Regions from separate parts of the Aromatoleum evansii genome, predicted to be linked through region 2. Evidence: predicted binding sites of a transcription regulator. Region 2 holds the regulator's gene; the other holds the start of a gene.
The links. Region 2 encodes FNR, which switches genes on or off when oxygen is low (the NO sensors DNR and NnrR bind a similar motif). Its sites were predicted from a motif close to TTGANCTAGNTCAA; they were not measured.
Positions count from the first base shown of each region.

Region 1: a site for FNR is predicted at 7,445-7,458, ahead of U5817_RS17480 (thiamine pyrophosphate-dependent enzyme). Genes of this name have one in related genera too.

Region 1 covers NZ_CP141259.1:3,737,821-3,752,521, forward strand. The annotation lists gene U5817_RS17445 (TniQ family protein) at 1-727, shown strand, start outside; tRNA gene U5817_RS17450 (tRNA-Ala) at 940-1,015, opposite strand; gene U5817_RS17455 (L-threonylcarbamoyladenylate synthase) at 1,070-2,128, opposite strand; gene U5817_RS17460 (5-(carboxyamino)imidazole ribonucleotide synthase) at 2,115-3,266, opposite strand; gene purE (5-(carboxyamino)imidazole ribonucleotide mutase) at 3,263-3,757, opposite strand; gene folD (bifunctional methylenetetrahydrofolate dehydrogenase/methenyltetrahydrofolate cyclohydrolase FolD) at 3,763-4,635, opposite strand; gene U5817_RS17475 (indolepyruvate oxidoreductase subunit beta) at 4,894-5,502, opposite strand; gene U5817_RS17480 (thiamine pyrophosphate-dependent enzyme) at 5,511-7,382, opposite strand; gene U5817_RS17485 (methyl-accepting chemotaxis protein) at 7,490-9,106, opposite strand; gene U5817_RS17490 (c-type cytochrome) at 9,259-9,858, opposite strand; gene U5817_RS17495 (response regulator transcription factor) at 9,888-10,523, opposite strand; gene U5817_RS17500 (PAS domain S-box protein) at 10,498-13,209, opposite strand; gene U5817_RS17505 (ABC transporter substrate-binding protein) at 13,418-14,611, shown strand.
Region 2 covers NZ_CP141259.1:1,239,896-1,254,596, reverse strand. The annotation lists gene U5817_RS05685 (MerR family transcriptional regulator) at 103-531, shown strand; gene U5817_RS05680 (sulfite exporter TauE/SafE family protein) at 574-1,281, opposite strand; gene hemN (oxygen-independent coproporphyrinogen III oxidase) at 1,410-2,801, opposite strand; gene fnr (fumarate/nitrate reduction transcriptional regulator Fnr) at 2,935-3,675, shown strand; gene U5817_RS05665 (hemerythrin domain-containing protein) at 3,715-4,245, opposite strand; gene U5817_RS05660 (SirB2 family protein) at 4,242-4,640, opposite strand; gene U5817_RS05655 (NnrS family protein) at 4,645-5,784, opposite strand; gene U5817_RS05650 (Crp/Fnr family transcriptional regulator) at 5,972-6,658, shown strand; gene U5817_RS05645 (PHA/PHB synthase family protein) at 6,773-8,410, opposite strand; gene U5817_RS05640 (MBL fold metallo-hydrolase RNA specificity domain-containing protein) at 8,556-9,965, opposite strand; gene U5817_RS05635 (universal stress protein) at 10,110-10,553, shown strand; gene U5817_RS05630 (hypothetical protein) at 10,617-10,853, opposite strand; gene U5817_RS05625 (FixH family protein) at 10,877-11,392, opposite strand; gene ccoG (cytochrome c oxidase accessory protein CcoG) at 11,407-12,837, opposite strand; gene ccoP (cytochrome-c oxidase, cbb3-type subunit III) at 12,936-13,841, opposite strand; gene U5817_RS05610 (cbb3-type cytochrome c oxidase subunit 3) at 13,844-14,023, opposite strand; gene ccoO (cytochrome-c oxidase, cbb3-type subunit II) at 14,041-14,673, opposite strand; gene ccoN (cytochrome-c oxidase, cbb3-type subunit I) at 14,689-14,701, opposite strand, start outside.

The DNA of each region.
Region 1 (14,701 bases), 2.5 Mb from region 2:
CGCGGAAACTGAGCCGGCATCCCCGGAGGACCTGTGGGTGGCCCGCCAGGTTGGGCTGATGCTTCAGGAGCCCCCGAAGGTTGCATCCACTGGCCTGGTTCCCCTATTGGAAACAGTCATCGAGCGGATGGCTGACGGGCGACCGAGCACCTTCGCGAGCCGATACGGTTTCTCGAAGAGCGGCATCTCGCACTGGCTCAACAAGGGCGGAATTCCAGCCCTGAAGGCTTGGCTTACCATTGCCGGCCACGGCGGCATCGGCCTCGACAAGCTATTTGCTGGCGACATCGAAGGTTGGGAGCCACCTCTTGTGCCGATGCAGTTGGCCATCGAGCTACCCGAATCGCCCCGGGCCGGTATCAAGTCCAGGGAGCTCGACTGGGAGAACATCCGGGCTCAGCTCCGCGCCATGCTAGAGGAACCCGAGGCGGTGTCCGTCCACCAGGCCAGCGAGCGCTTGGGAGTCGACCGCAAAAACCTTTACCTCCGTGCGAACACCGAAGCCCGGGCTCTGGCCGACCGCTTCCTCCGCCATCGTGCCTCCCAGGGTGACCAAAGCCAAGCGAGACTGCACGCGCAGATTGAGCAGGTTCTGGATGAGCGCCTCGGAGCCGGCTACGAGGGGATGAGTGCCCGGGACATTTGGAATCGGCTCGACCCAGCAGCTCAGGCAGTTTCAGGCATCTTCCGGCACATCAGCGCGGTGATGGACCGTCGGCCGAGCTAGCTCGCCCCGCCTTAAAAGAAAACGGGACCGCGAGGTCCCGTTTTTTTGACTCTTGTAACAGCCGCGGTTACAGACCGCGAAAGCAAACCGTCCAGACTACTATGCCGCACCCGATAAACCAAAATATGGCCAATCGTGAAATAAAGCATAAACTGGCCTGGTGGCCACTTTATGCTTAACGGCACACAGAGCAATGTCTGGCCTTTTGAATTTGGTGGACCGAAGGAGGATCGAACTCCCGACCTCTGCATTGCGAACGCAGCGCTCTCCCAGCTGAGCTATCGGCCCAAGAGCGGCGAATTATAGCGACGCTCCCGGCATTTTGGAAGGGCGAGTCTTCACTCAGGTTTCGTCGTGTAAGTCGAGCACAGCCTCTCCGTCGCCCGACCCTACCGCCGCACGGCCGAGGCGGTCGGCGATGGCTTGCCAGTCGGGCGTTTCCGGCAGGGCCTCGACGACGATGAAATCGGCGCCGCAGGCGTCCAGTTCGCGCAGGTTTGCGTAAAGATCATGCGCGAAGCCCGCGGGTTCCGCCGGGGCGTTGCGCCAGGTCAGGCGGGCGTCCCGGGGATCGGGGCAGGTTCTCGCCAGGACGGCAACGCGGCTTCCCTCCCCTGCGAGCGTGGCGGCCTCCTCTATCAGCCGGGAGACGGGGATGAGCTGCAGCGGCGTACGCGGCGCGTAGTGGGCCGCGAGCGAGCCGGAGACTCGCGGCTGGTCGGGTTCGGCGGCAGCGGCGCCCTCCTCCGCATGCGCGGTACGCGTCGCCGGCCGGCGACCGATGACGCGGGCGATGTCGTCGGCGGAGATCGCGCCGGGGCGCAGGATCACGGGCGTGCCGCGCGAGAGGTCGAGGATGGTCGATTCGATGCCGACCTGGCAGGGTCCGCCGTCGAGCACCAACGCAACCTTGTCACCCAGTTCCTCGCGCACGTGCGCGGCCGTGGTGGGGCTGATGCGGCCGAAGCGGTTGGCGGACGGAGCAGCGATGCCGGAGTCGAATGCGCGCAGCAGCGCGAGCGCGACGGGGTGATCCGGCACGCGCAGGCCTACCGTGTCCTGCCCGCCGGTGACGGCGTCGGGGACGCCCTCCTCGCGCTTGAGGATCAGGGTCATCGGACCAGGCCAGAAGGCGTTCGCGAGTGCGATCGCCTCCTTCGGGATGGCACGCGCCCAGCGTACGAGGTGCGCGGCATCGGGAAGGTGGACGATCAACGGATGGTCGGCCGGGCGCCCCTTGGCGCTGAAGATCCTGGCGACGGCGTCGACGTTCAGGGCGTCGGCGGCCAAGCCATACACCGTCTCCGTCGGCATGCCGACGAGCTCGCCGGCGCGCAGCAACTCCGCGGCGCGCCGGATCTCGCACTCGTCCGGCTGCTGCGCGTGCTCAGTGCTCGTCATCGCGGATGCCGATCGCCGCGCGAGCCTGCATCGCGGTGGCGAGGACCTGTGCCGCGTCCTCGCCAATCACGGTGAAGTGGCCCATCTTGCGGCCGGGCCGGGCATGGTGCTTGGCATACAGGTGAAGGCGCAGGTTGGGGATCGCCTGCAGGACCGACCAGTCGGGTTCGCGGTAGTCGCCGTTGTCGTCGTACCACAGCTCGCCGAGCAGGTTCACCATCACGGCGGCGCTGTGGGCGCGCGGCTCGCCGAGCGGCAGCCCGCACAGGGCCTTGACCTGCTGCTCGTACTGGCTGGTGACGCAGGCGTCGATGGTGTGGTGGCCGCTGTTGTGCGGGCGTGGCGCCATCTCATTCACGAAGAGCTGGCCGCCGCAGACGAAGAATTCGACCCCCAGCGTGCCGACGTAGTCGAGGCGCTCTGCAATGGCCTGCGCCACGTCGCGTGCGCGCTCGGCGAGCACTGGTTCGATGCGCGCCGGCATGATGGTGACGTCGAGGATGCCGTGGCGATGGCTGTTCTCGCCGGCCGGGAAGCAGCGCACCGCGCCGGCCTCATCGCGCGCGAGCACGACCGACATCTCGCTGTCGAGCTTGAGCATCTTCTCGAGCACGCAGGATTCGCCGCCGAACTGGTGGAAGGCGTGCAGCGCCTCCTCGCGGTTGGCGACGCGCGCCTGCCCCTTGCCGTCGTAGCCGAAGCGGGCGACCTTGAGGACCGCCGGGAAGAGCGCTTCGTCCGCATCACGCACATTCTCCTCGCAGCGGATCACCGCGAAGGGACCGTGAGGCAGGCCGTTGTCGGCGAGGAAGGTCTTTTCGGCGACGCGGTTCTGGCACACCGCGACGGCGCTCGCCGACGGGTGCACGGGAACGAACTTGGCGAGGTAGTCGAGCGTCGTCGCGGGAACGTTCTCGAATTCGGTCGTGACGGCCGCACAGCCTTGCGCCATCTCGTCGAGCGCGGCGTAGTCGTCGTAGGCGGCGGCGACGTGGCGGTCGGCAATCAGGCCGGCGGGGCTGTTCGGATCGGGATCCAGCACCCAGACCTTGTAGCCCATTTCATGGGCGGCAGAAACGAAGAAGCGGCCGAGTTGGCCGCCACCGAGCATTCCCAATGTTGCGGGAGGCAGGATCATTGTTCATCCAGGGTCATGTCGAGCACCGCCTGGGTCTGGCGCGTGCGGAATTCCTCGAGCTTCTTCGCCAGCGCGGCGTCCTCGTTGGCGAGCAGCGCAACGGCGAAGAGGCCCGCGTTCGCGGCGCCGGCCTCGCCGATCGCGAACGTCGCGACGGGGATGCCCTTGGGCATCTGCACGATGGAGAGCAGCGAATCCTGGCCGGACAGGGCCTTGGACTGCACCGGCACACCCAGCACCGGCACGGTGGTCTTCGCGGCGACCATGCCCGGCAGGTGCGCGGCACCGCCGGCGCCGGCGATGATGGCCTTCAGCCCGCGGCTGCGGGCGGTGTCCGCGTAGGCGAACATCAGGTCCGGCGTGCGGTGGGCCGAGACGACGCGCGCCTCGTAGGGGACGCCGAACTCCTTGAGGATCTTCGCCGCGGCCTGCATGGTGGGCCAGTCGGAGTTGGATCCCATGATGATCCCGATCAGGGGTTTGTCGCTCATGAGAATTAACCTTTCCTGCGCAGCGCGCGTTCGGCCGACTCGACGGTGTTCGCGAGCAGCATGGTGATGGTCATCGGACCGACGCCGCCGGGCACCGGCGTGATCGCGGAGGCGACGTCCTTCGCCGCTTCAAAGTCCACGTCGCCGCACAGCTTGCCGGCATCCGGGCCCTCGGTGAGGCGGTTGATGCCGACGTCGATGACGACCGCGCCCGGCTTGATCATGTCGGCCGTGACGAAGCGCGGCTTGCCGATCGCGGCGACGAGGATGTCTGCGCGGCGGGTATGGAAGGCGAGGTCGCGCGTCTTCGAGTGCGTGACGGTGACGGTGGCACCGGCGTTCGTCAGCAGCATCGCCATCGGCTTGCCGACGATGTTCGAGCGGCCGATGATGACGGCCTCGGCGCCCTGCACCGGCACGTTCGCGGCTTCGAGCATCTTCATGACACCATGCGGCGTACACGGCAGGAAGGCTTCCCGGCCCTGCGACAGGCGCCCGACGTTCTCGGCGTGAAAGCCGTCGACGTCCTTGTCGACGCTGATCGCCTCCAGCACTTCGGCCTCGTTGAACTGCCTGGGCAGCGGCAGCTGCACGAGGATGCCGTGCACGGCGGGGTCGGCGTTGAGCGCCGCGATCTTCGCCATGACTTCGGCGGCATCGACATCGACCGGAAAATCGAAGCGCAGCGAGCGGATGCCGGCCTTTTCGCAGCCGGATACCTTGTTGCGTACATAGACGGCGGAGGCCGGGTTGTCGCCGACGAGGATCACTGCGAGGCAGGGTTGCACCCCTTGCGCACTGAGCGTTGCCGCGCGGTCGGCAATTTCGCCGCGCACGTGCGCAGAGAGCGCGTTGCCGTCGATGATGCGAGCAGTCATGGAAGAAATGCCCTGATGAAAAACCGAGCATTTTATCGCAGGATCAGGGGCTTGTGCGAAGGCTATGCGCAGGACGCCGGGCAGTCGCACGACTGCAGTGCTCGTGAGGGCTACTGCAGGATTCTTCCTATCCGCACGGACTAGCAGGGCGGGAGGAGCCGCAGGCGTATCCCGCCCTGCGATCCTTGAGCGCGCGTCGGCCGTGGGATCGGCGGGATGCGCTGCGCTCGTCCCGCCCTACGCCCGACGCCCCGCATCCTACGCTGCCAGCGCGTCGCCGCCGACAGCCTGCCGACCAGCCTCGAAGGCTTGACGGTTGGCTTCGACCAGATGCGGCTTGCGCGTGCCGAAGCGCGCCAGCACTGCATCACGCAGCACCTGAGCGGGGAATGGGAGGTGGTCGGCGCAAGCGCCCAGCATCACGGTGTTGCCGAGCCTGATGTTGCCGAGGTCCGTCGCGATCGTCGTTGCATCGAAGGCATGTACGGTGAGCCCGAGCGCGCGCATCTTCGCGACGGGATCCTCGGGATAGTCGAACAGGCCGAGATTGACGATAGGCGGCACGATGCGCCCGGAGTTCACCAGCGCGACGCCGCCCGGGCGCAGCATGTGGCTCCAGCGCAATGCCTCGGCCGATTCGAATCCGATGAGAAGATCCGCCTCGCCCGGCACGATTTGCGGTGACAGCACGACCTTGCCGAAACGCAGGTGCGAGGTGACGACCCCGCCGCGCTGGCTCATGCCGGCAACTTCGGTCTTCTTCACGTCGAAACCGAGGGAGATGGCGGCTTCGGCAAGGATTTCGGTCGCCGTCATGACGCCCTGGCCGCCGACGCCGCACACGAGGATGTTGGTGATCTGGGACATGGCGGCGCTCACTTCCTGACGAACTGCACGGACTGGACGGATTGGACGGGGTCGGCATGCACGATGGCCTCGGGCGCACACGGCCGCACGCACAGGCCGCAGCCGGTGCAGGCCGAGGTCTCGATGCGCACGAAGGACAGATCGACCTCCTTGCCCGAAGCCTTGACGGCCTTGTCGCGGCGCGTGACGTGGATTGCGGGGCAGCCGACTTCGACGCAGTTGCCGCAGCCGGTGCAGCGATCCTCGATGACCGTAAAGGACTTGGCCGGCTGGTAGTGGTCGATCAGCACGCAGGGACGGTTGGTGATGATGACCGAAGGCTCCTCGATCTTCGTTTCCTCGCGCAGCGCCTTGAACAGCACCGGCAGTTCGTAGGGATCGACGACGTGGATGCGCTCCTTTTTCACGCCGAGCGCCTCGCACAGCTTGGCGAAATCGACACGCGCGGTTTCCTCGCCGTGGATGTCGCGCCCGGTGCCGGGGTTGTCCTGGCCGCCGGTCATGCCCACGGCGCGGTTGTCGAGCAGCAGCACGGTGACGTTGCCGCGGTTCCAGGTGATGTCGAGCAGGCCCTGCATGCCCATGTGCATGAAGGTGGAGTCGCCGATCACCGCGACGACCTTCTTGTTCGCGTCGACCTTGCCGCGCCCCTTGTCCATGCCCAGTGCGGTGCCCATCGACGCGCCCATCGAGATGCAGGTGTCGAGGGCGTTCCACGGATGGCCGGCGCCGAGCGTGTAGCAGCCGATGTCGCCCGAGATGATGACGTTGCGCATCTGCGACAGCGTGTAATACACGCCCAGGTGCGGACAGGCGACGCACATCGTCGGCGGGCGGGGGAAGACCTGTTGCGCCGGGACATGCTCCGGTTCCGGCACGACCTCGCCGCGCAGTCGCCTGACCGCGGGCTCGAGCACGTCCGGGGCGAGTTCGCCGATACGCGGCAGCACGTCCTTGCCATGGCATGCGATGCCGGCGGCCTTCATCTCGGTTTCGAGCAGCGGCTCGGTTTCCTCGACCACCAGAACGCTATCGACCGTGGCGGCGAAACGCCGCAGGCTTTCGAGCGGCGGTGGACAGGAGAGGCCGAGCTTGAACACCGGCGCATCGGGGAAGGCCTCGCGCACATGCATGAAGGTGGGGCCCGAGGTGACGAAGCCGATGCGGCGGTCGCTGCCATCGACCTGGAAATTGAGCGGCGAGACTTCGGCCTCGGCACGCGCGGCGGCCTCGCGCTCGAACATCGAAGGCAGGCGCGGCTTGGCATTGCCGGGCACCATGACCCAGTGGCGCGGATCCTTGACGAAGCCGGCGGGTTCGATCTCGATGCGCTCGCCGGTCTGCACCACGCCCTTGACGTGGCAGATGCGCGTCGTCAGGCGCAGGATCACGGGACTCTTCAGGCGCTCGGACAGCTCGAAGGCTGCAAGCGTCATCGCGTAGGCTTCGTGCGAATCGGCGGGTTCGAGCACCGGCACGTGCGCGAAGCGGCCCCAGTAGCGCGAGTCCTGTTCGTTCTGCGACGAGGACATGCCGACGTCGTCGGCAACGGCGATCACGAGGCCGCCTTCGGTGCCGGTGACGGTCATCGTCATCAGCGCGTCGGAGGCGACGTTGAGGCCGACGTGCTTCATCGCACAGAAGGCGCGCGCGCCGACCATCGAGGCCCCCAGGGCGACTTCCATCGAGACCTTCTCGTTGATCGACCACTCGGTGTGCAGGCCGGGGTAGCGCGACAGGACTTCGAGGATCTCGGTCGACGGGGTGCCCGGGTAGGCGGCGGCGACGCGGGTGCCTGCCTCCCAGACGGCGCGCGCAACCGCGTCGTTGCCGGACAGGAACATGCGGGTGGCCGCGGGAACGGTCTGAGTGACAGGCATGGGGTGACCCTGGACGATATGAATCGGAGAGCAAAGTTTACCGACCGGTCAACTTTGCTCTATTGACCAGGATCAAACGGGGCAAAATGCCCCGTACCGGAAGGATTTCAGTCGACGCGGAAACCCGCGGTGAGGGCCTCCAACGCCTCGGCGCTGTGCTTCAGTTTTTCCGTCGACTCGGTGCTGCTGCGGATTTCGCTGCTGCTGCGCTCGGCCATCTGTGCGACCTCCTGCATGTTGGTCGCGACGCTGTTGCTCGCCGCGGTGAGCTCCTTCATCGACAGCACGACGTCTTCAAGGCGACCCAGCGTGTCGTGCGCCCCCTCGCGGATCTGGCGCAATGCGTCGGCGGCCTCCTTGGAACGGCGGGCGCCCGAGTCCACCTTGGGCACGATCTCTTCGATGCTTGCCACCGCGCTCTCGGTCTCGGCCTTCACCGATACGATCACCTGCGAGATCTGCGCCGTGGCCGCACCAGTACGTTCGGCGAGCTTGCGCACCTCGTCGGCGACGACGGCGAAACCGCGGCCCTGCTCGCCCGCGCGTGCCGCCTCGATCGCCGCGTTGAGCGCCAGGAGATTCGTCTGGTCGGAGATCTCGCGGATCACGTCGGCGATTTCGCCGATCTCGCCGGAGCGGTCGCGCAGCACCTGGATCTGCTTGGCGGCGCTCGCCACGGTGTCGGAAATCTGCGCAATGCCCTCCGAGGCGTCGCGGGCGAGATCCTCGCCGCGCTGGGCGACCTCCGCGGTGCGCTGCGAGTTGTTGCGCGCTTCGTCGGTGTTGTCGGACACGTGGGCGATGCTCACGGCCATCTGCTCGATGGCGGCCGCGGTACTGCCGGCAACCTCGGTCTGGTGCAGCGCCGCGTCGTGGATCGCCTGCCCCGCGTCGGCCGCCTGGCGCACGGCATCGGTCACGTCGTGGGCATTGTCGCGCACGCGCCGGATGACCTCGGCGAGCCGCGACTGCATCTGGTCCATCGCGTAGGTGATGCTGCGAGAATCGCCCTCCTTCACCTTGACGTGCGACGTCAGGTCGCGCTCGGCGATCCGTGCGGCGACACGCTGCAGCTCCGACGGCTCGCCGCCGAGCTGGCGCAGGATGCCGCGACCGATTCGCCAGGAAACGAGAATCAGCAGCAGCGCGGCAACGCCGCCGAAGATCAGGGTCTCGGTGGTCTGACGCCAGAAGACGCGGTCCATGTCATTCACGTAGACGCCAGTCCCGAGGATCCAGCCCCAGGGCGCAAACCCCTTGACGTAGGAAATCTTCGGCTGCGGCTCGCTTTCGCCGGGCTTGGGCCAGAGGTAGTCGACGAACCCGGCGCCATCCTTGCGCACGACCTTGACGAACTCGACGAACAGGCGCTTTCCCTTGGGATCGGCGGCGTCGCTCATGTCGCGCCCGTCGAGCTCCGGCTTGATCGGGTGCATCAGGGTATGCGGATGCATGTCGGTGATGAAGAAGTACTCGCCATCACCGTGGCGCAAGCCCTTGACCGCCGCCTTCGCGGCCGCCTGGGCATCCTCGCGGCTCATCTCGCCTGCCGCCTCGCGCTTGTGGAAGTACTCGAGCGTGCCATGGACGGCCTCCACGGCATGCCGGACGGTTCCCTTGCGTTCGTCCTCCATTGCTCCCCGGAAGGAGACCACGGCCTGGACCATCACCGCGGCGAACAAGACGAAAGCGACGATCACGATCAGCCGCAGACGGAATCCCACACTCAGTCCGTAAAGATTCGGCACAAGATATCCCCTCTAATTTTAATGGCCGCAAATATTAAATTGATAAGCGCCATTAACGGGTGAACGTCCCCAAACTTGAGCCACAGCGACGAACAGGAAACGATCGGCGGCACGTCCGCCGACGACCTTCACTCCATCACGCTGAGAAACTTCGCGACTGCCTCGATCTCCGCGTCGGCAATGTTCTCCACCACCGTGTGCATGACCATGTTGGGCGAGGTGCGGGAATGCTCGCGGAAAGCCCGCAACTGCGAGGCCAGATACTGCGCGTGCTGTCCGGCGAGGCGCGGCAGGTACATTGCGCCGCGGCCCTGCGGGCCATGGCAGGTCGTGCAGGCCGTGACGCCTTTCGCCGGGATGCCCGAATAATAGATGTGGCGGCCGATGTCGACCTGCACCGGGTCGGCGTCCCGCTCCGGCACGATCGGCTTGGCGCTGAAATATTCGGCCAGCGCGCGCATTTCACCGCCGGAGAGGTCTTCGACGCGCTGTTTCATGCGCTTGCTCGTGCGCACGCCGGTCTTGAAGTTGGCCATCTGCCGGGTAAGGTATTCGACGTCCTGCCCCGCAAGCTTGGGAAACTCCGCCTCGCCGCTCAGGCCGTTCATGCCGTGGCACTTGCGACAGCGCTCGCGCACCAGCTGCTCCGCGGGTCGGTCGGGGGCGGCAATGGCCGGGGCCATGCACCCGAGGACGAGGACTGCGACCAGACACTTCCCGACGCCCATGACTCCTCCTGCAACAGGCAGCACACCCGTCAGCGGCCGCCACCTCCGGGCACCGCCAGCACGTTCTGCACGAGTTCGGCCAGCGAGTTGGCCTCCATCTTCTCCATCACGCGCGCACGGTGTACCTCCACCGTCTTGATGCTGATGCCGAGCACGTCGGCGATCTGCTTGTTGAGCTTGCCCGCGATGATGAGATCCAGCACCTCGCGCTCGCGCTGCGTGAGGTGAGTGAGGCGCCGTGCGGTATCGGCCTCGAGCTGTCGCTTGTCCCGGCTCTCCTGCTCGGCCGCAAGGCATTCCGAGATCAGGCTCAGCATGTCGCGCTCGCTGAACGGCTTCTCGATGAAATCGACGGCACCCTTCTTCACTGCCGATACTGCCATCGGCACGTCGCCATGGCCGGTGATGAAAATCACTGGCAGCGTGAAGTGCCGACGCTTGAGCTCCTCGAAGAGTTCCAGCCCGCTCATGCCGGGCATGCGCACGTCGAGCACGACGCAACCGGTCATCGTCGGCAGGTAGTCACGCAGGAAGCTCTCGGCCGACTCCCATGCCTGCACGCGATAGCCGCTCGATTCGAGCAGCCACACGAGTGAATCGCGCAGGGCTTCGTCGTCGTCGATGACGTAGATGCATTGTTCAGGTGCGGCGGACGGTGCGGTCACTGGCGAACTCTGTAGGCAAGGTGAATGAGAAGATGGTACCCCCTTCCGGATTGGAGTCCACAATCAATCGCCCGTCATGAAACTCGATGATCGAGCGGCAGATGTTGAGTCCCATGCCCATGCCTTCCGACTTGGTCGTGTAGAAAGGCGTGAACAGGTGGCTGCGCTCCTCTTCGCCGATGCCGTGGCCGCGGTCGATCACGGCCACTTCGACCGCCCGCGGGCCCAGTGCGCGCGCGCGCACCGTGAGCACGCGCAGCTCGGGCGGCAGGTCGGCCATCGCGTCGATGCCGTTCTTGATCAGGTTCAGCGCGACCTGCTCGATCATGATGCGGTCCGCAAACACCGCGGGCAGGTCGGGATCGACCTCCGACACGATGCGCGAACTCATGCGCCGGGCGTCGATCTCGGCGAAACCGATCGCGTCGTCGAGCACGTCGGAGATCTGCACCGCACTGCGCCGCGGCTCGCTCTTCTTCACGAACTCGCGGACGCGGCGGATGATCTTGCCGGCGCGCTCGGCCTGGAAGCTCGCCTTCTGCATCGCCGCCAGCAGGTCTTCCTCGCGCGCGCTGCCGGACTGGATGCGCGTCACGCAGCCCATGCAGTAGTTGGCGATGGCCGACAGCGGCTGGTTGAGCTCGTGCGCGAGCGTGGACGCCATCTCGCCCATCGTGATCAGGCGCGAGGTGCGCTGCAGGCGCTCGGCCTGCTGGCGCGAGACTTCGGCGGTCTGCTTGCGCTCGGTGATGTCGGTGGCGATGCCCATGCGCACGACGCGCCCGTCCACCCAGCGCGTCGCGTGTTCCCGCACGTGATACCAGCGGCCGGAAAGCGGATGCTGCAGTTCGCCGTCGAAGAGTTCGCGCGGCAGGTCGGCGGCGGTCAGGCCACGCGGGTCGACCGGATAATCGCCGCGCTCGGGCTGCGGCACGGCGACGACGCGCACCGTCCGCCCGACGGCGTCGAAGCCATGGATGTTCTTGAACGCGCGGTTGGCGAACAGGATCTCGTCGGTACGCGCATCCGCGACGAACACCGCCGCCTCCAGACCGTCGATCACCGCCTCGAAGCGCTCGTGGGCAGCCTCCAACGCGGCGCGGATGCGCTTCGGCTCGGTGATGTCGGTGACCGAGGCCATCCAGCCGGTCTGCACGCCATTGGCGTCGATCAGCGGCGAGAGGTAGAAGCGCGCGTCGATGCGCTCGCCGTTCTTGCGCCGGATGTGCATCTCGAAGCCGCTCGGCGGCGCCCGGCCCAGCAGGGTCAGGTCCAGGTTGTGGCTGCACGCCTCGAGCTCCTCGGGAGCCCAGTACGGGAAGGGACGCGTGGCTCCGAGGAGCTCCTCCTCCTCGAAGCCGACCATGCGGCAGAAGGCGGAGTTCACATAGATGATCCGGCCCGTGAGATCGATGGCGCGCATGCCGGTCATCACCGATTCTTCCATCGCCTTGCGGAAGGCCGACTCCGCGCGCAATGCCTCCTCGCCCGCCTTGCGGCCGGTGATGTCGTGCGCGACGGCATACACCAGCTTTTCCTCGCGCACCGGGTTGATGCTCCAGTCCAGCCAGCGGAAGCTGCCGTCGGCGCAACGGCAGCGGATCTCGAAGCTCACCGGCTGACCGTCCGCGAGCCGGCGCATCTGCTCGACGGCGAAGGGAACGTCGTCGGCATGCACGAGATCGAGCAGCGGCCGCCCGGGCAGTTCGTCCGGCAGGTAGCCGAGGATGCGCTCGAATGCCGGGTTGGCGCGGCGGAACACGCCATCGAGGCCGACGATGCACAGCAGGTCGAGCGACAGGTTGAACAGCCGGTCGCGCTCCTTCTCCACGCGCACGCGCCGCTGCACGTGCGACCGCAGCAGCCACAGGGTCCACAACACGATCACCGACAGGCCGACGATCATCGCCGTCGGCAGGGCCTGCGGCAGCTGGCTGGGGGTGCGGAAGGCGGTTGCACGCAGCACCAGGCCGGTGCCGGGAGGATCGAGCGGAATCGAATACGAGATCGACTGGTCGAGGTCCACGACGCTGGAGTTGACCGCCAGCGTCTCGCCCTGCGGGCCGATCAGCGCCAGGTGGTACTTCTCGCCGAACCAGCTGGGCACGAGATACTGCAGCACGCGCTCGATCGAATACACGCCGACGATCGCCCCCAGGAACTCGCGCCCGTGGCGCACCGGGACGAACACATCCAGCACGTAACGCTTGCCCGGCGTCTGATAGGCCTCGCCATAGGTCGCATGCCCCGTGTCGCGTGCGCGATACATGGCGGTCGCCTGGACACGCGACAGCGCATCGCCGGTCAGCCAGTCGGTGGTATCGAAGGGCGCGGTCCAGCGCACCAGCTCTTCCGGACCGACCCACACGACGTTCACGAGCTCGCCGTTGTTGGCGATGTGCTGGTTGGCGCGCACCTGGAAGCCGTTCTGGTCGAGCGCCGACACGGCGAGGTCGCGGGCGAGCTGGTTGAGGAACTCCTCGGTTCCCTGCATGTGCAGGCGCATCGTCTGCTCGGCCCACTGCACGTCGCGCGCGACCGCGTTGCGCTGCGTTTCCGCGTCGCGCAACTGCAGCAGCCACACCAGCCCCAGCATCGTGAGCGCGAAGATGCCCACCGCCACGTAGGGGGCGGTCCAGTACAGGCGGGTCCGCGCAAGGCGGACGGAATCGGCGGAATCGGGCATCGGAATGCAGGGCAGGCGGCGGGGACGGACGGCAGCTTGAACGCGCGCGCGTCTGCACAAGAGGCGCGGTCCGCCGCAATTGTCATGGGGGCGGCGCGGCGGCGTCAGTCGGGTTTTCCCCTAAGGAAGGCCACCGCCGCTGCGCTTGGGGTTTTCGCCAATTCTGCCCGGCCGCCCCCCCACGTACATTGTTGGCCTTCCTCACCTGATGAGAGATCTCCGCGTGCTGCGCCTGCTCCTCGCACTGCTGTATCTCCTCGCCCTGCCCGCGCTCGCGGCCGACCCCATACGCATCGGGGTGTCCGGACCGTTCACCGGTGGCTCCAGCCCGATGGGGATCTCCATGCGCGAGGGCATCCGCATCGCCGCCGCGGAGCTGAATGCGAAAGGCGGCATCCTCGGCCGCCCGATCGAACTCATCGAGCGCGACGACGAAGCGCGCAACGAGCGCGGCGCCCAGGTGGTGCAGGAGCTCATCAACAAGCATCGCGTGGTGGCCGGACTGGGCATCGCCAACACCGGCGTCGCCCTCGCGAGCCAGCGCTTCTATCAGGAGGCGCGCATCCCGGTCATCACCTCGGTCGCGACAGGCTCAATCGTGACCCGGCAATTCCTGCCGCCGCAACATCCGGACAACTTCGTCTTTCGTATCTCGGCAAACGACACGATACAGGCCGCGATGATCGTCAGCGAAGCCGTCGAGCGGCGCGGGCTGAAGCGCGTGGCGATCTTCCACGACGCGACGAATTATGGTCAGCTCGGACGCGAGGATCTCGAACGCACGCTCGCCGAGCGCAACCTGAAGCCGGTGGCGGTCGAACGCTTCAACCTGCAGCAGACGGACATGACCATGCCGCTGCGTCGTGCACGCGAGGCCGGAGCGGAGGCAATCCTCACCTACGGCATCGGGCCCGAGCTCGCCCAGATCGCCAACGGCATGGCGCGCATCAACTGGCGTGTGCCGCTGATCGGCAGCTGGACTCTGGCGATGTCGAACTTCATCGACAACGCCGGCCCCAACGCAGAAGGCGCACGCATGCCGCAGACATTCATTCCGGAGCCGACAAGCAGCCGGCGCAAGGCCTTCATCGAGGCATGGCGCGAGTCGACCGGCAGCGGGCGCATTCCTGTCCCCCCGGCGGCCGCTCAGGGGTATGATTCCCTCCTTCTGCTCGCCGCAGCGATCCGCCAGGCAGGCACCACCGATGGCGACCGCGTCCGCGAGGCGCTGGAAAACCTGAACGAGAAGATCGAGGGCGTGGTCATGACGTATCGCACCCCCTTTTCGAAGGACCGCCACGAGACGATTACCAGCGTTCATGATATTTTCATGGGCGAGGTACGCGACGGTCGCGTGGTATTTGCCTACGATGAAGACCGTCGCAGGGCATCGGGCCGCTAGCCCCTCTGCTTTCCGCTTTCCGAATCGGCCGGGAGATCTTCCTCTCCCTCCCTTTCTCCCGGCCGATTTTTTTCCCCGCCGCCACCCCGG
Region 2 (14,701 bases):
GGTTCCGGATCCTCCCCGGATCCGCACGGCCCGTTCGGCGCTTGCGGAACGGAACGTCTGGTGGCAGTCTAAACCCTGTACCGAAGTACGGAGTCAACCCCCATGAACACCCCCATCAGTACCCTCACCATCGGTGCGCTGGCGAAATCCGCCGGAGTCGGCGTCGAAACCGTGCGCTATTACCAGCGTCGCGGCCTGCTCGCGGCGAACGGCGCCCACCGGGGCGCGTTCCGCGTCTACGGAATGGACGAAGTCGCTCGCCTGCGCTTCATCCGCCGTGCCCAAGCGCTCGGCTTCAGCCTCGACGAGGTCTCGGAGCTGCTCGCGCTGGACGAAGAAACAGACCGCGAACGGGCACGCGCGTTCGCCCAGGCGAAGATCGCGGATGTCGAGTCGCGCATCCGCCAGCTGGAGGAGATGCGCAGCGCGCTGCAGGGGCTCGTGTCCTGTTGCGAGCATACGGAGGCGCCCGCCCCCTGCCCGATCCTCCACGCCCTCGCGAACGCCGCCGAGCCCCCTGCACGCGAGTGAAGGCTCGCGCCCGGCCACCACACCAACGGCCTGGCTGAGCCCTCACACCTCGCACACGACGCCGCGCCAGAGCGCGCCGCCGAGGCTGGGGGCATGGAACAGCCCGAACACGCCGAAACCGAGGACGAGCATTCCGGCGACGAAACGGACGCGGCGGTTGCGCGTGATGTCGCGGAAGCGCTTGAACACCATCCCCGCAAGCATCAGGTTGGGCAGCGTACCGAGCCCGAAGGCCAGCATCAGCCCCGCCCCGCGCCCTGCCGAGCCGGTCACCAGGGCAGTCGTCAGCACGCTATAGACGAGGCCGCAGGGCAGGAATCCCCACAGCAGCCCTAGCGGCAAGGCCTGGCCGACCGAACGGGCGGGGATGAAGCGTGCAGTGAAAGGTTGCACGCGTTTCCACAGCACGAGGCCCGCGCGTTCGACGGGCGCGAGCAGGCGTGTGAAGCCGGTCAAGTACAAGCCCAGGGCGACGAGCATCAGGTTCGCGAGCACGTACAGGCCCATCTGCACCGGCAGGATGTCCGAGAACAGCATGCCCACCGTGCCGAGGGCACCGAGGGCACCGCCCAGCGCGGTGTAGGTGGCAATCCGGCCGAGGTTGTAGGCGAGGTGCACCTGCCACTGGCGACCGGCCCGGCCGGGCATGTTCACGGTGAGCGCACCGACGATGCCGCCACACATGCTGACGCAGTGCGTGCCTCCCAGAAGGCCGATCAGGAAGGCTGCGATGTAACCGGTTTCAGGCATGGCGACGATGGGAAAGACAGAAGAAGCCCGCGGCCGCAGCCCAAAAAGAAACGGGCGCCCGAGGACGCCCGCACTGTATCACCTTCTCCTGCCCTGCACAGCCCGCGCCCGCGGGCTGTGCGCTCGGTTCAGATGACCTTCGAATAGCGCGCGCGCTCGCGGTCTGCGCGCAGGTAGCGGTCGAACACCATTGCGATACCCCGCACCAGAAGACGCCCCGGGGGCAGCACGCTGATCCACTTGTCGCTGACCTTCAGCAGCCCGGCCTCCTCCATCGCCTTGAGATCCTCGAGCTCGTCGGCGAAATATTCGTCGAACTTGATCAAGTGCGCGATCTCTATCGAGTCGATCGACAGCTCGAAATGGCACATCAGCGCCTGGATGATCGAGCGGCGCAGCAGGTCGTCGGCAGTAAGCTCGATGCCGCGCAGGACGGGGAGTTCGTCGCGATCGAGGGCATCGTAGTACTCGTCGAGCGTCTTCACGTTCTGCGAATACACCGGACCGATCTTGCCGATCGCCGAGACGCCGAAGGCCAGCAGGTCGCACTCGGCCTGCGTCGAATAGCCCTGGAAATTCCGGTGCAGGCGCCCCTGGCGCTGCGCGATCGTCAGCTCGTCGTCCGGCTTCGCGAAGTGATCCATGCCGATATAGACATAGCCCGCCTCGGTCAGGCGGCGGATCGCCAGCTGCAGGATCTGCAGCTTGGTGTCGGACGTCGGCATGTCGTTGATCGCGATGCGCCGCTGCGGCTTGAACAGACCCGGCAGGTGGGCGTAGCTGTACAGCGAGATGCGATCGGGCGACAGCTCCAGCACCTGCTCGAGCGTGCGGTTGAAGCTGATGATGTTCTGGCGCGGCAGGCCGTAGATCAGGTCCATGCTGATCGACTTGAAGCCGGTGGCACGGGCGGCATCGATCACGAGCTTGGTTTCGTCGTAGCTCTGGATGCGGTTGACCGCCTCCTGCACGTCCTCGTTGAAGTCCTGCACACCGACGCTCATGCGGTTGAAGCCAAGGTCGGCGAGCAGTTTGACCGTGTCGAAATCGACCTTGCGCGGATCGACTTCGATCGAGTATTCGCCGTTCGGCACCAGCGTGAAGCGCTTGCGCACCGAGTCCATGAGCTGGCGCAGCTCGTCGTGCGACAGGAAGGTCGGCGTGCCGCCGCCCAGGTGCAGCTGCGTGACCTGATGGCTTCCGCCCAGCGCGGCTGCCTGCATCTCGATTTCCTTATCGAGATATTTCAGGTACTTGGCCGAGCGCGCATGATCCTTGGTGATGATCTTGTTGCAGGCGCAGTAATAGCAGATCGTGTTACAGAAGGGGATGTGGAAGTATAATGAGAGCGGTTTACTCACGCCGCCCACACCGCGTTGCGCCAGCCAGTCCCGCAATGCACGGGCATCGAACGCTTCGACGAAGCGATCGGCCGTCGGGTAGGACGTGTAACGCGGCCCGTTGATGTCGAACCGACGAATCAACTGCTGGTCGAAAACAAGATCTTTCTGACTGGTCATGGTTGTATCGCTTGAGTGCATTCCGTACGATCTCAAAAAGCCGCAGTTTCGTGGTTGACGTGGATCAACGGTACATTCCGACAGGCGCCTGCCACTTCTCGGTCGATGTAGAAGGAACAATATTATCGTGCAAATGAAGGCGACGGTGCCGATTACAGTTGCGAGTCTGAAGGTCGCATGCTCCCAGTGCAATCTGGTCGAGCTGTGCCTGCCGTTCGGGATGTCGGAATCGGAAATCGACCGTCTCGACGAACTCGTCGGCGCACGTCGCAAGATCAAGCGCCAGCAGCACCTGTATCGCGCGGGCGATCCCTTCGAGGCAATCTACGCGATCCGCGCCGGCTCATTCAAGACCGACGTGCTGCTTGAGGACGGGCGCGAACAGGTCACCGGCTTCCAGATGACCGGGGAGATGCTCGGACTCGACGGCATCAGCACCGAAGCCCATTCCTGCAACGCGATCGCGCTGGAAGACAGCGAGGTGTGCGTCATCGCATACAGCAAGCTCGAGGAGCTTTCGCGCGTGGTCGAGGGGCTGCAGCTGCAGTTCCACAAGGTGATGAGCCGCGAAATCGTGCGCGACCATGGCGTGATGACCCTCCTCGGCTCGATGCGTGCGGAAGAGCGCCTGGCGGCCTTCCTGCTCAACATGTCCCAGCGTTTCACGGCGCGCGGCTTTTCTCCGGCGGAGTTCCACCTGCGCATGACCCGCGAGGAGATCGGCTCCTATCTCGGCCTAAAGCTGGAGACTGTGTCGCGCGCCTTTTCGAAGTTCCAGGACGAAGGGCTGATCGCAGTTCAGCAGAAACACATCCGCATTCTGGACATCGTCGGCCTGAAGCGGCTGATCCAGCACCCCACGCCGCGCCCCTGAAGGGGCTTTCCCTCTTCATACGCCCGTCGCCCTCGGCCGTTATTGACGCCGTCGCGCAGTCATCGTGCCGGACAGGGCGGCGATGTCTTCTTCGGACAGCAGATTGCGCGCAATTGGCAACAGCTCGCCCTCCTCGCGCTGAATGTGGCGGCGATAGGCATCCGCGAACGCGTCGACGTCCGCCGGTGTGAGATCGGTCGCTTCCCCGGCGGCAATGCGCTCAAGACGCGTGCGCATCCGCGCCCAGCCGGCAAAGAGCTTCTGGTGATCCGCCAGGATCCAGTCGATGAGCGTGCCGAGTTCGGCACGCCGGGCCTCATCGGCACGCGCGCGCAGGACGGGGAAAAGGTCGTCCTCCTCGTCCTGATGATGCTTGACGGCAGCGACGTCGAAGTAACGCATCACGTTGGCGGCAGCCTGCTGCGCCTGCTTGTCCGGACCATGCTCCGGCAGCCATGCGGCGAGCCGTGCCAGGGTCGCAAGCTGCGCCTGCAGGCGCTCATGGCAGGCCTCGAGCATCTCGAGAGGCGTCTCGAAACCGGGCGAGGAAGGGATCAGCGAATCGGTCATTGGAACACTCCGGCATACGCGAGGAATCCTGCCGGGTGCTTGCTCAGTGCCACCGACACGATCCATGAAAAAACAAGCAGGGCCGCCAGCAGCGCCATTACCCGGACGCGCATGGTGCGTCCCCAGCGCAGCGCGGTCGCGCCAAGAAGAATATAGACGACAAGCGCGACGACCTTGGCGGTGACCCACGGCGCGACGAAGGGGTAATGGCCGCTCATCGTCGCCAGCGTGATCGCGCTGCCGAGAAACACCGTGTCGATCACATGCGGCAGAGTGCGCGTGACGCGGTGATCCACCAGGGGGCTGCGCAGCAGCATCCACATGCCCTGCAGCAGGAAGCCGCTGATGCTCAGGATCGCACACAGGATGTGCAGGTGCTTGATCGCCGGGTACATGCGCTCAACCCGGACGCCCGTCGCTGCGCGGGCGCCAGTAGATCGGCAGATAGCGCGTTGCCCAGGCGCCGAACACGCCCAGCCAACCGAGCACAGCCAGCAGCATGACGAGCGCCGACCAGCCTGCGGGGACGAGCTCAGCCGTGATCCGCACGACGACGACGAGTTCGAGACCGAGGAAAAGTCCCCAAGTCAGGCGATCTGCTGCGAGCTTGCGACCCGAATGCCCGAGGGTGACCCGCGACACCATCGCCATCAGGACGGACCCGAAGAATCCGACACCCAGCGCATGCAGCGGGGCCATGCCCAGCATGTTGTACCCGAGCAGCGAGGCCGCGCTCTGGATCGCGAAGAGGGTCAGCGCGATTCCCAGCCACAGAAAGCCGATGTGGAGCATCCCCAGCAGGGGCACCTTCATCGCCGGCACCGGCCGCCACTGCCGCGACAGCCACAGGGCCGCGACCGCGGCGGGTGCATCCGCGATCCAGCGCAGCGACAACCATCCCGCGACGTCGAACACGGCATGCATGACGCTGCCCCCGACGACCAGCACCAGAACCCACAGCGGACGCACCATGACGTAGGACGGGATCACGCCGCTGGAAAAGAAGGGCACCATGCGATGGCACACACTGAAGAACACCGGCAACAGCGAGCAGAACACCGCAAGCTCGATCGCAATACGCGCCCAGACCGGATCGCCGCTCAGCGCAAAACCGAGCCAGGCAAGTACGGCAACCATTCCGGCGATCATCGCGTAGCACACCACGCGAGCATGCAGGGCCTCCAGATCGCCATGATGCGCGACCTGCCACAGGATGCGCTGCATCCCGCCCCATCCGGCAAGCACGAGCACCAAGCCCGCCATGGCAACGCCCGGCGCGATCATCCCCACCGTAACGAGGGCCCACCCGGCAGCGAGCAGGCGCCACGACCAGAGCCAGCGCCCCGCCGCAATCTCGTCGTATCCCTGCCAGCGTGGCATGGCGGTGAGGAGAAATCCGAACATGAACAGGGGGAAGACGCCGCCCGTCACGAGCAGGGCGTGCATCCACCCCGGGGGGAACACCCAGCCGATCGCAGGCAGCAGCCCCGCGCGGGCGCCGAGCTCGATGGCCCACAGCGCAAAGCTCACGAGAAGCATCACGGCGCCGGAAAGGAACAGTGTCCTGTGCGGCGCGACAAACAGCATCAAGGAGCCCGAAGCCGGCTTTGCTCGAGCCTGCGCCTTGTCCGTTGTCGCGCCCAACGGAGACAGTCGCCGAGGCACAGGATCGCGGCCCGTATTGGGTTGCGGGTTAGAATGCACGAGTTTCCCCACGGAGTCCGAAATGCCCAACCGTCCAGTCGATATCCCCGCCGCTCTGCGCCAGGTTTCTTTCTTCGGCGAACTGACCGCAGAGGAGATCGACCGTGTCGCCCGCTTCACCCGCGAACGCCATCTCGAGAAGGGCGAAATCCTGTTCCAGCGCGGCGATCCCGTGCACGGCTTCTACTACGTCGTTTCGGGTCAGATGAAGCTCGCCGTGTCGTCCGCGCAGGGCAACGAAAAAGTTGTCGAAATCATCAGCCCCATGCACACCTTCGGCGAGGCCGTGATGTTCCTCAACCGCCCGTACCCGGTGTTCGCCGAAGCCCTCACCACGACGCAGCTGCTGCACATCGGCCAGGCGGTGGTATCGGAACTGATCGACCAGGATCCGGGATTCGCACGCAAACTCCTCGCCGGCATGGCGATCCGCCTGCACGGCATGATCCAGGACGTCGAGACCTACTCCCTGCGCTCGAGCATGCAGCGGGTGATCGGCTACCTGCTGCAGCAGGTCGACGGCGAAAGCGACGGCGCCTGCGACATCGCCCTGCCGACAAGCAAGCAGGTCATCGCCTCGCGGCTCAATCTGACGCCCGAAACGCTGTCGCGGATTTTTCACGACCTGTCCGAAGCCGGACTCATCACGGTACACGGTAAACACATCTCCCTGCTGGACCCCGCCCGCCTGGCCCGCCATCAGGGCTGACCGGCACCGTCTGGCGGGGCTTTCGGGGGATTCTCTGTGCGCAGGCCGCGGGGCACCTTGACAGGGGTCAATCGGGGGTAGCGCCCCCGGCTCAGCCGTCGAGCCGGGATCGGATCAGCGCTCGAGCACGTATTGCCCCGGAGCCCGGGCAATCTCGGGAAAGGCCGCGGACGCGGCAGGGCGGGCGTCGACAAGCTCGCCGCAGCGCGGCTTGAGCCAGGCGACCCAGTCGTTCCACCAGCTGCCCTCATGCTCCTCGGCGTGCTTGCGCCAGTCGTCCGCCTTGTCCGTGCGTCGGGCCGCCGCGACCCAGTACTTGCGCCTGGGCGGATTCACCGGCGGGTTGACGATGCCAAGGATGTGGCCCGAGCTCGACAGCACGAAACGCCGCGGCCCGGTGACGATATTATTGACGCGATACGCCTGCGCCCACGGCGCGATGTGGTCGTCCTCGGCTCCCACGGCATACAGCGGCTGGACGATGCGGGACAGATCGATCGGCTGCCCCGAGATCGTCAGGCCATCCACCTCGATAAGGCGATTCTCGAGATAGAGCTCGCGCAGGTACCACGCATGCATTGCATAGGGCATGCGTGTGGCATCCATGTTCCAGTACAGCACATCGAAGGGCGCGGGCGCCTCGCCGTACAGCCAGCCGTGCACGACGTAGTGCCAGATCAGGCTGTTGGAACGGAGCAGGCGGAAGGCGGACGCCATTTCCTTGCCTTCGAGGAAGCCCTTGCGCGCCATGTTCTCGGAAAGGTAGCGGACGCTCGCCTCATCGATGAATACCTCGATATCCCCGGGCCGATGGAAGTCGACCAGCGTCGTGAACAGCGTCCAGTCGGCCACCGGCACCTCGTTCGGGGGGAAGCGGCGATTCGCCCACGCCATGTACATCGCCAGCGCCGTGCCGCCGATACAGTAGCCGACAGCATGCACCTTGGCTGCGCCGGTGAAGCTGCGCGCCGTTTCGACGATCGCCTGGACGCCCTCCTCCAGATAGGCATCGAAGGTGACGTCGCGCATCGACTGATCGGGGTTCTTCCAGCTCGTGATGAACACGTCCAGGCCCTGATCCAGCAGATAGCGGACCATGCTCTTCTTCGGCGTCAGATCGAGAATGTAGAACTTGTTGATCCATGGCGTGACGATCACGACTGGCTCGGCATGCACCTTCGGCTGCGTCGGCGCGTAGTGGATCACCTCCAGCAGCTGATTGCGGAACACGACCGTTCCCGCGGTCGTGCCCAGCGTGACCCCCACCTTGAAATCGCCCGGGCTGCTCAGGCGGATTTCGCCCGCCTCGAGGTCCGCGAGCATGTTGCGTACGCCTTCGGCGAGGCTCTCGCCCTTCGTCTCCATGGCCTTGCGGATGGCGACCGGATTGGTCCAGAAGAAATTGGTCGGCGCAACCGCGTTCAACCACTTCCGCCACCAGAACGCGGCCCGACGGCGCTCCTTGCTCGAGAGCCCCGGCGTGTCGAAGAGCATGTCCTGCATGTGGTGCGTGAACGCGAGGTACCACTCCTTGGTCAGATCCCAAGTTGCGGAATCGGTCCACACCGGATCGGCAAACCGCTCATCGTCAGCATTGGGAACGACAGGATCCTTGCTGGCCAGCCCCATCGCACGGCAGGCGGAATGCCATTGCAGGCGCCACAGGTCGCTCGAGAGCTCGACCATCCGTTCGGCAAGTTCCTGGGGGTGAGCAAGCCAGGCAAGCTGTGCATGCATGATCGGGGCAGCCATCCCGAGCGGATCGAGGGTCCCTTCGACGCTGTCGTGGATATCGCGAAGTGCGCGCCGCACGGCTCGCTGAGGATCTCCCGCACCACGCTTCCTGTTCGCAGTTCCGTTCTTCATGGCCCGACGCTCCCGCACGTCGCGATGACGCTCAAGTCAGACTATAACAGTGCCCCGCGGCCGGAACCGTGACATGCGGCCAGCCGAACCGCTCATCCACTGCATCCGCCAGCGCAGTTGCCGCCTGCAGCTCGCCATGCACGACAAACGTATGGCGTGGCGGCTGGACGAAATTCGCCAGCCATTCCAGCAACGCCGGCTGGTCGGCGTGGGCCGACAGCCCCCCTATGGTATGGACTGCGGCCCGCACCGGGATCCGCTCGCCGAACAGGGTGACCGCGCGGGCACCGTCAACCAGGCGCCTGCCCAGCGTGCCTGCCGCCTGGAAACCGCAGATCACGATGCTGCACTCGCTGCGGTCGATGTTGTAGCGCAGGTGATGCTTGATCCGCCCCGCCTCGCACATCCCGCTTGCCGAAATGATCACAAGCCCGGACCGTTCGTCATTCAGCGCCTTCGACTCTTCCACATCCTGAACGAACCTCAGGCGCATACGCTCGCCGTGGGCACGGATCCAGCCAAGCAGCTCGCGCGTTTCGTCGTCCCACAGCTCGTCGTAACGCAGCGTGAGCTCTGTCACTGCCGCCGCCATCGGCGAATCGACGACCACATCCAGCCCGTCCAGTTTGCCCTGACGCACCAGCCCCGCCAGCACGAACAGCATTTCCTGCGTGCGCCCTACAGCAAACGCCGGGATGATGACATTGCCCTTCCGGCGCTCGAGCGTGTCCTTGAGTATGGATACAAGCTCCCGTTCGGTTTCCGCCATCGCGCGGTGAGCGCGATTGCCGTATGTAGACTCCACAACAAGGAAGTCCGCCTCCGGAATCGGCGTAGGGTCGCGCAACACCGGCCTCGTCGGCTGCCCGAGGTCACCGCTGAAAACCACCTTGCGCACAGCGCTGCCGGATTCGATGTCGAGCTCGATCACCGCTGATCCCAGGATGTGGCCCGCGTCATGAAAGCGGCAACGGACCCCCGGGTGCGGCGTAAACTCTTCGCCGTATGCGACCTTGCGCAGGCTCGCCAGGCTCGCTCGTGCCTGATTGACGGTATACAGCGGAGCCGCCTCGTAGCCGCGGCGCAGATTGCGCTCGCGCTTGCCACGGTTGATCCACTCCGCCTCCTTTTCCATGATGTGCGCAGAATCGAGCAACATCACGCCGAGCAGGTCGACGGTGGCAGCCGTGGCGTAGATCTTTCCCCGGTAACCGAGCGACACCAGCCGCGGAATGAGGCCCGAATGATCGAGGTGGGCATGCGTCAGGAGTACGAAATCGATCCCGCGCAGATCGAAATCGAGGGCCCGCAGGTTCTTGCGGTCCGCGTCCCGTCCTCCCTGGAACAGGCCGCAGTCCACAAGGAAGGTGCCGCCGTCGTAGCGCAGGCGTGCGCAAGAGCCGGTCACTTCCCCGGCGGCGCCGAAAAATGTCAGTTCCATGCTGCCTCCCACGTGACATTGAATATCGGGAGCGACAGCGACGAAGATTGACGGGAATCAACCACCCGCAAGCGTTATCGTCGCTTTCACACGAGCGGGGTCGCTATAATCGATCTGTCCTCGCAAAACCTTGGGAGATGCACGATGTTCAAGCACATACTGGTCCCCACCGACGGCTCCCCGCTGTCCGAGAGCACCATCGCCCGCGCCGTTTCCTTCGCCAAGGACGCCGGGGCTCGCATCACGTTCTTCTATGCGCAACCCGACTTCCCGATGCCGATTTACGGTGAGGGGGCGTTGATCGATCCCACCACCCCGGAACAGTTCGGCAAGGCGGCAGCCGACGAGGCAAAACGCATCCTCGACGCAGCGAAGAGCGCAGCGGACGGAGCCGGCGTCACCGCGGACACCGACACCATCGTCAATGAAGTCCCCTATGAAGCGATCATCGACGCGGCCGAGCGTCACGGCTGCGACCTGATCTTCATGGCGTCGCACGGGCGCCGCGGCATCGCCGGCCTGCTTCTGGGCAGCGAGACGCAAAAAGTTCTCACCCACAGCAAGACCCCCGTCCTCGTTTACCGCTGACCTGCAGCTGGTCACTTGCGCCACGCGCATCGGGCGGCGCTGCTTCGCCGCCCGATGCCGATCTTACGCCTTACGGTTAAGCTCCGCGGCACCACGCTGAAAGAACAGCGTCAGCAGGCTGGACGCCGCGCCGACCAGCCAGAAACCGAAGAATCCGATCGAGTATGTGGCCGTCAGCGAGTAGTGCACCGGTTCGCCGAAGAGATAGAGCTCCTGCGGATCGATCACCGTGAAAAAGACGGCTTCGGCAAGCCCCGCCACCAGAAACGACGGCCACAACACCTGTATCCATTTAAGCATCGCGTTCCCCTGGGCGGCGGCAATCAGGACTTCGCCGGAACGATGCGGATCACGGACTCGGCGGGAATGTTCACCGACCCGTTCATGCGCCAGTTGCGCGACTCGTCCTCCACCTGCAGCAGCCACCGTCCCGCCGACAGCGGAGACAGCGGCGCCGCAAACACGCCGCCGTCTCGGCGCTTGAGCAAGACCACCTGATCCATCCCGCCGCGCGTCGGGTGGGAAATGGTCAGCACCACCGTAGGGGGCAACGGGACGTTGGCGGAGCTCGTGAGATCGAGCGTCACCTCCTCGGCGCGCAGGCGGACATCGGCCAGCAGCCCCAGTTCGGCCGCCTTGAGCGAACGCGCAATCGTTTTTTCGATCGCCTTGCCCTCCTGGTAATAGTCGTCGACGACGAGACCATCCCAGGTGCTGACGGCAAGCCACAGCGTGATCATTCCCGCAATCACGGCGATCGCAGGAATGGCGATCAGGAACCAGGGCCAGCCCTGCCGATACCAGGGCTCGAGTGTCTTGTGCATGTTTGCACTGCGCATGCGTGTACTCCTGATTAGCGCGGAAGGAGGAAAGTGGTGCGTTCCCGGACGGCAACTGCGGAGTCGCCGGGAACACCGAACTCGAAAACGATCTCGTGGCTGCCGGGCGCCGCAGCCTCGGGCGGCACCTGGACCTGCACGGTCACCGACTCGGTCATCGCCGGCTTGATCTCGAACTGCTGCGGACCTTCCAGCCGGATTCCCTCGAGCCCCGAGACACGCACGACGACCGGACGCGTGATCTCCTGCATGTTCATGATGCGCAGCTGATACACGTTCTCGATCAGCCCGCCCGCGACTTCGCGTGCCAGTGTTGCGCGGTCGCGGATCACGTCAACGCGCAGATCCGACCGCGTCGCAAGACTCCACATCGTCGCCAGCAGAATCAGAACGAGAACACCGCCGTAGATCAGCGTGCGGGGACGCATCACGTGCCGCAGGATCTCGCTCCGCCCCCAATGACGCCGCACGGCATTCTCGGTCGAATAGCGGATCAGGCCGCGCGGATACCCCATCTTGTCCATCACCTGATCGCAGCCGTCGATACAGGCGCCGCATCCGATGCACTCGTACTGGAGCCCCTGGCGGATATCGATACCTGTGGGGCACACCTGAACACAGATGCCGCAGTCGATACAGTCGCCAACACCGGCACTGCGGGGCTCCACCCCTTTGCGACGGCTTCCGCGCGGCTCACCCCGCTCCTCGTCATAGGTCACGACGAGCGTATCCGGATCGAACATCACGCTCTGGAAACGGGCATAGGGGCACATGTACTTGCACACCTGCTCGCGCAATACGCCCGCGAACAGGTAGGTGAAGCCGCCGTAGAACAGGATCCAGAAGATTTCCCACGGACCGAAGCCGAAGGTCGCGGCAGACTGCAACAACTCGTCTACCGGAGTGAAATAGGCGACGAGCGTGAACCCGGTCCACAGCGAGAACAGCCCCCAGACGGAAAATTTCGCCGCGCGCAGACCGATCTTCCGCGCGTCCATCGGAGCCGCCTCGAGCTTGCGGCGTTTGTTGTGGTCGCCTTCGATCTTCTCCTCGATCCACATGAAGATTTCCGTGTAGACCGTCTGCGGACAGGCGTATCCGCACCACAGGCGTCCCGCGATCGCGGTGAAGAAGAACAGGGCGTAGGCCGAGATGATGAGCAGGATCGCCAGATAGAACACGTCCTGCGGCCAGAAGACCCAGCCGAAGATGTAGAACTTGCGTTCGGTGAGATGAAACAGGACCGCCTGGCGGTCATTCCAGGTCAGCCACGGCAGTCCGTAATAGATGATCTGGGTCAGCCAGACGAGGGCCCAACGCCAGTTCGCGAAGACGCCCTTCACCGACCGGACGTGAATTTTCTGCCTGGCCGCATACAGATCGTCGCCTTGCTCGTCCCGAAGCTGCGATTTCGGGACCACGCGCACCCGTACCGGATCGCTCATTATCGCTATATCCGTATTTTCTGATTTACTGATTAGAATTTTCCCCGGGGCGAACCCCGGGGACTCGAGCAGCGGTGCAGCTAATTCAGGACTTCGACTTACTTAGCGGCAGCTTGGTTCGAGAGGCCATACACATACGAGGCCAGCAGGTGGACCTTGGCCTCGCCGAGGAACTCGCCGAATCCGGGCATGCGGTTGGTGCGACCGTTTTGCACGGTTTCCGTCATGACGGCCTCGGTCGAACCATACAGCCAGTCACCGTCGGTCAGGTTCGGAGCCCCCATCGCCTGGGTACCCTTCCCCTCGGGGCCGTGGCAGGCAACGCAGTTCTGCTGGAACAGCTCCGCCCCGCGCTGGGCGCGCAGCGAATCATGCGCCAGCCCCGACAACGAACGCACGTAGCTCACCACGTCCTTGACCCCTTCGGCGCCCAGCACGGGCCCGAACGGCGGCATCATGCCCATGCGCCCGCCGGTGATCGTGGTCTTGATCGTCTCGGCCTCGCCCCCCCAGTTCCATGCCTTGTCCGTTAGGTTCGGGAAACCCTTCGCACCGCGGGCGTCCGCGCCGTGACACTGCGCACAGTAGGTCACGAACAGGCGCTTGCCCGCGCCGCGCGCCTCCTCGTCGGCAGCGACCGCCGCCACGTCCATGCCCTGGTACTTGGCAAAGATCGGGGCGTAACGCTCCTCGGCCTGGCGCATCTCGGTCTCGTACTGACCGACCGCGCTCCAGCCGAGCACGCCCTTGGTATTGCCGAAGCCCGGATACATCGCCAGATAAGCCACGGCAAAGATCAGGGTGATCCAGAAAAGGTACAACCACCAACGCGGCAGCGGGTTGTTGTACTCGGCGAGGTTTTCGTCCCAAACGTGACCGTGCAGTTCGACCGGCCCGGTTTCCCGCTTGTTGTTCGACATGAGCACGAACAGGCAGAACAGCAGGCTCAGGCCCACTAGGCCCATCACATACGCGTTCCAGAAGCCGCTAATAAAGTCAGCCATTTTTATCCTTCCTTGCTGTGCCGGCCCCCCGGGAGGGCCGGCGCATCGTCATCGGTGAAGGGAAGTCGCGCCGCCTCCTCGAAGCCAGCCCGTGCGCTCCTGCTGTATGCCCATACGCAGATGGCGACGAAACACGCCAGGCCGAGCACGGTGACCAGTGACCGGAGATCGTTGATATCCACGGCGCTTCTCCTTTTCCTTACTTGAAGTTCGACAGTGCGATGCCCAGCCCCTGGAGGTAGGCAACGATGGCGTCCATTTCCGACTTGCCCTCGAGCGCGGCGCGCGCACCGGCGATTTGCTCGGCGGTGTAGGGGTGTCCCAGCGTCTGCAGCGCGCGCATCTTGTCCTCGATGTCGTCTGCCTTGACCGGACGCTGCAGCCACGGGAATGCGGGCATGTTCGACTCCGGCACGACATCGCGCGGATTGATCAGGTGCACCCGATGCCATTCATCCGAATAACGGCCGCCGACACGCGCGAGATCCGGACCGGTGCGCTTGGAGCCCCACTGGAACGGACGGTCGTAGATGTATTCGCCCGCGACCGAGTAGTGGCCGTAACGTTCAGTTTCCGCGCGGAAGGGGCGGATCATCTGCGAATGGCAGTTGTAGCAGCCTTCGCGCACGTAGATGTCGCGTCCCACCAGGCGCAGCGGTTCGTAGGGCTTCACGTCGAGCGGCTTGCCGGTACGGTCGATCGCCGTCGTCGTGGTCTTCTGGAAGAACAGCGGAACGATCTCGACGAGACCGCCGACGCTGACCGTCAGAAGGGTCAGCACGATCAGCCAGCCGACGCTGCGCTCGATGAATTCATGTTTCGATTGAGCCATGTTCTGTCTCTCCGATTAAGCGTGAGCG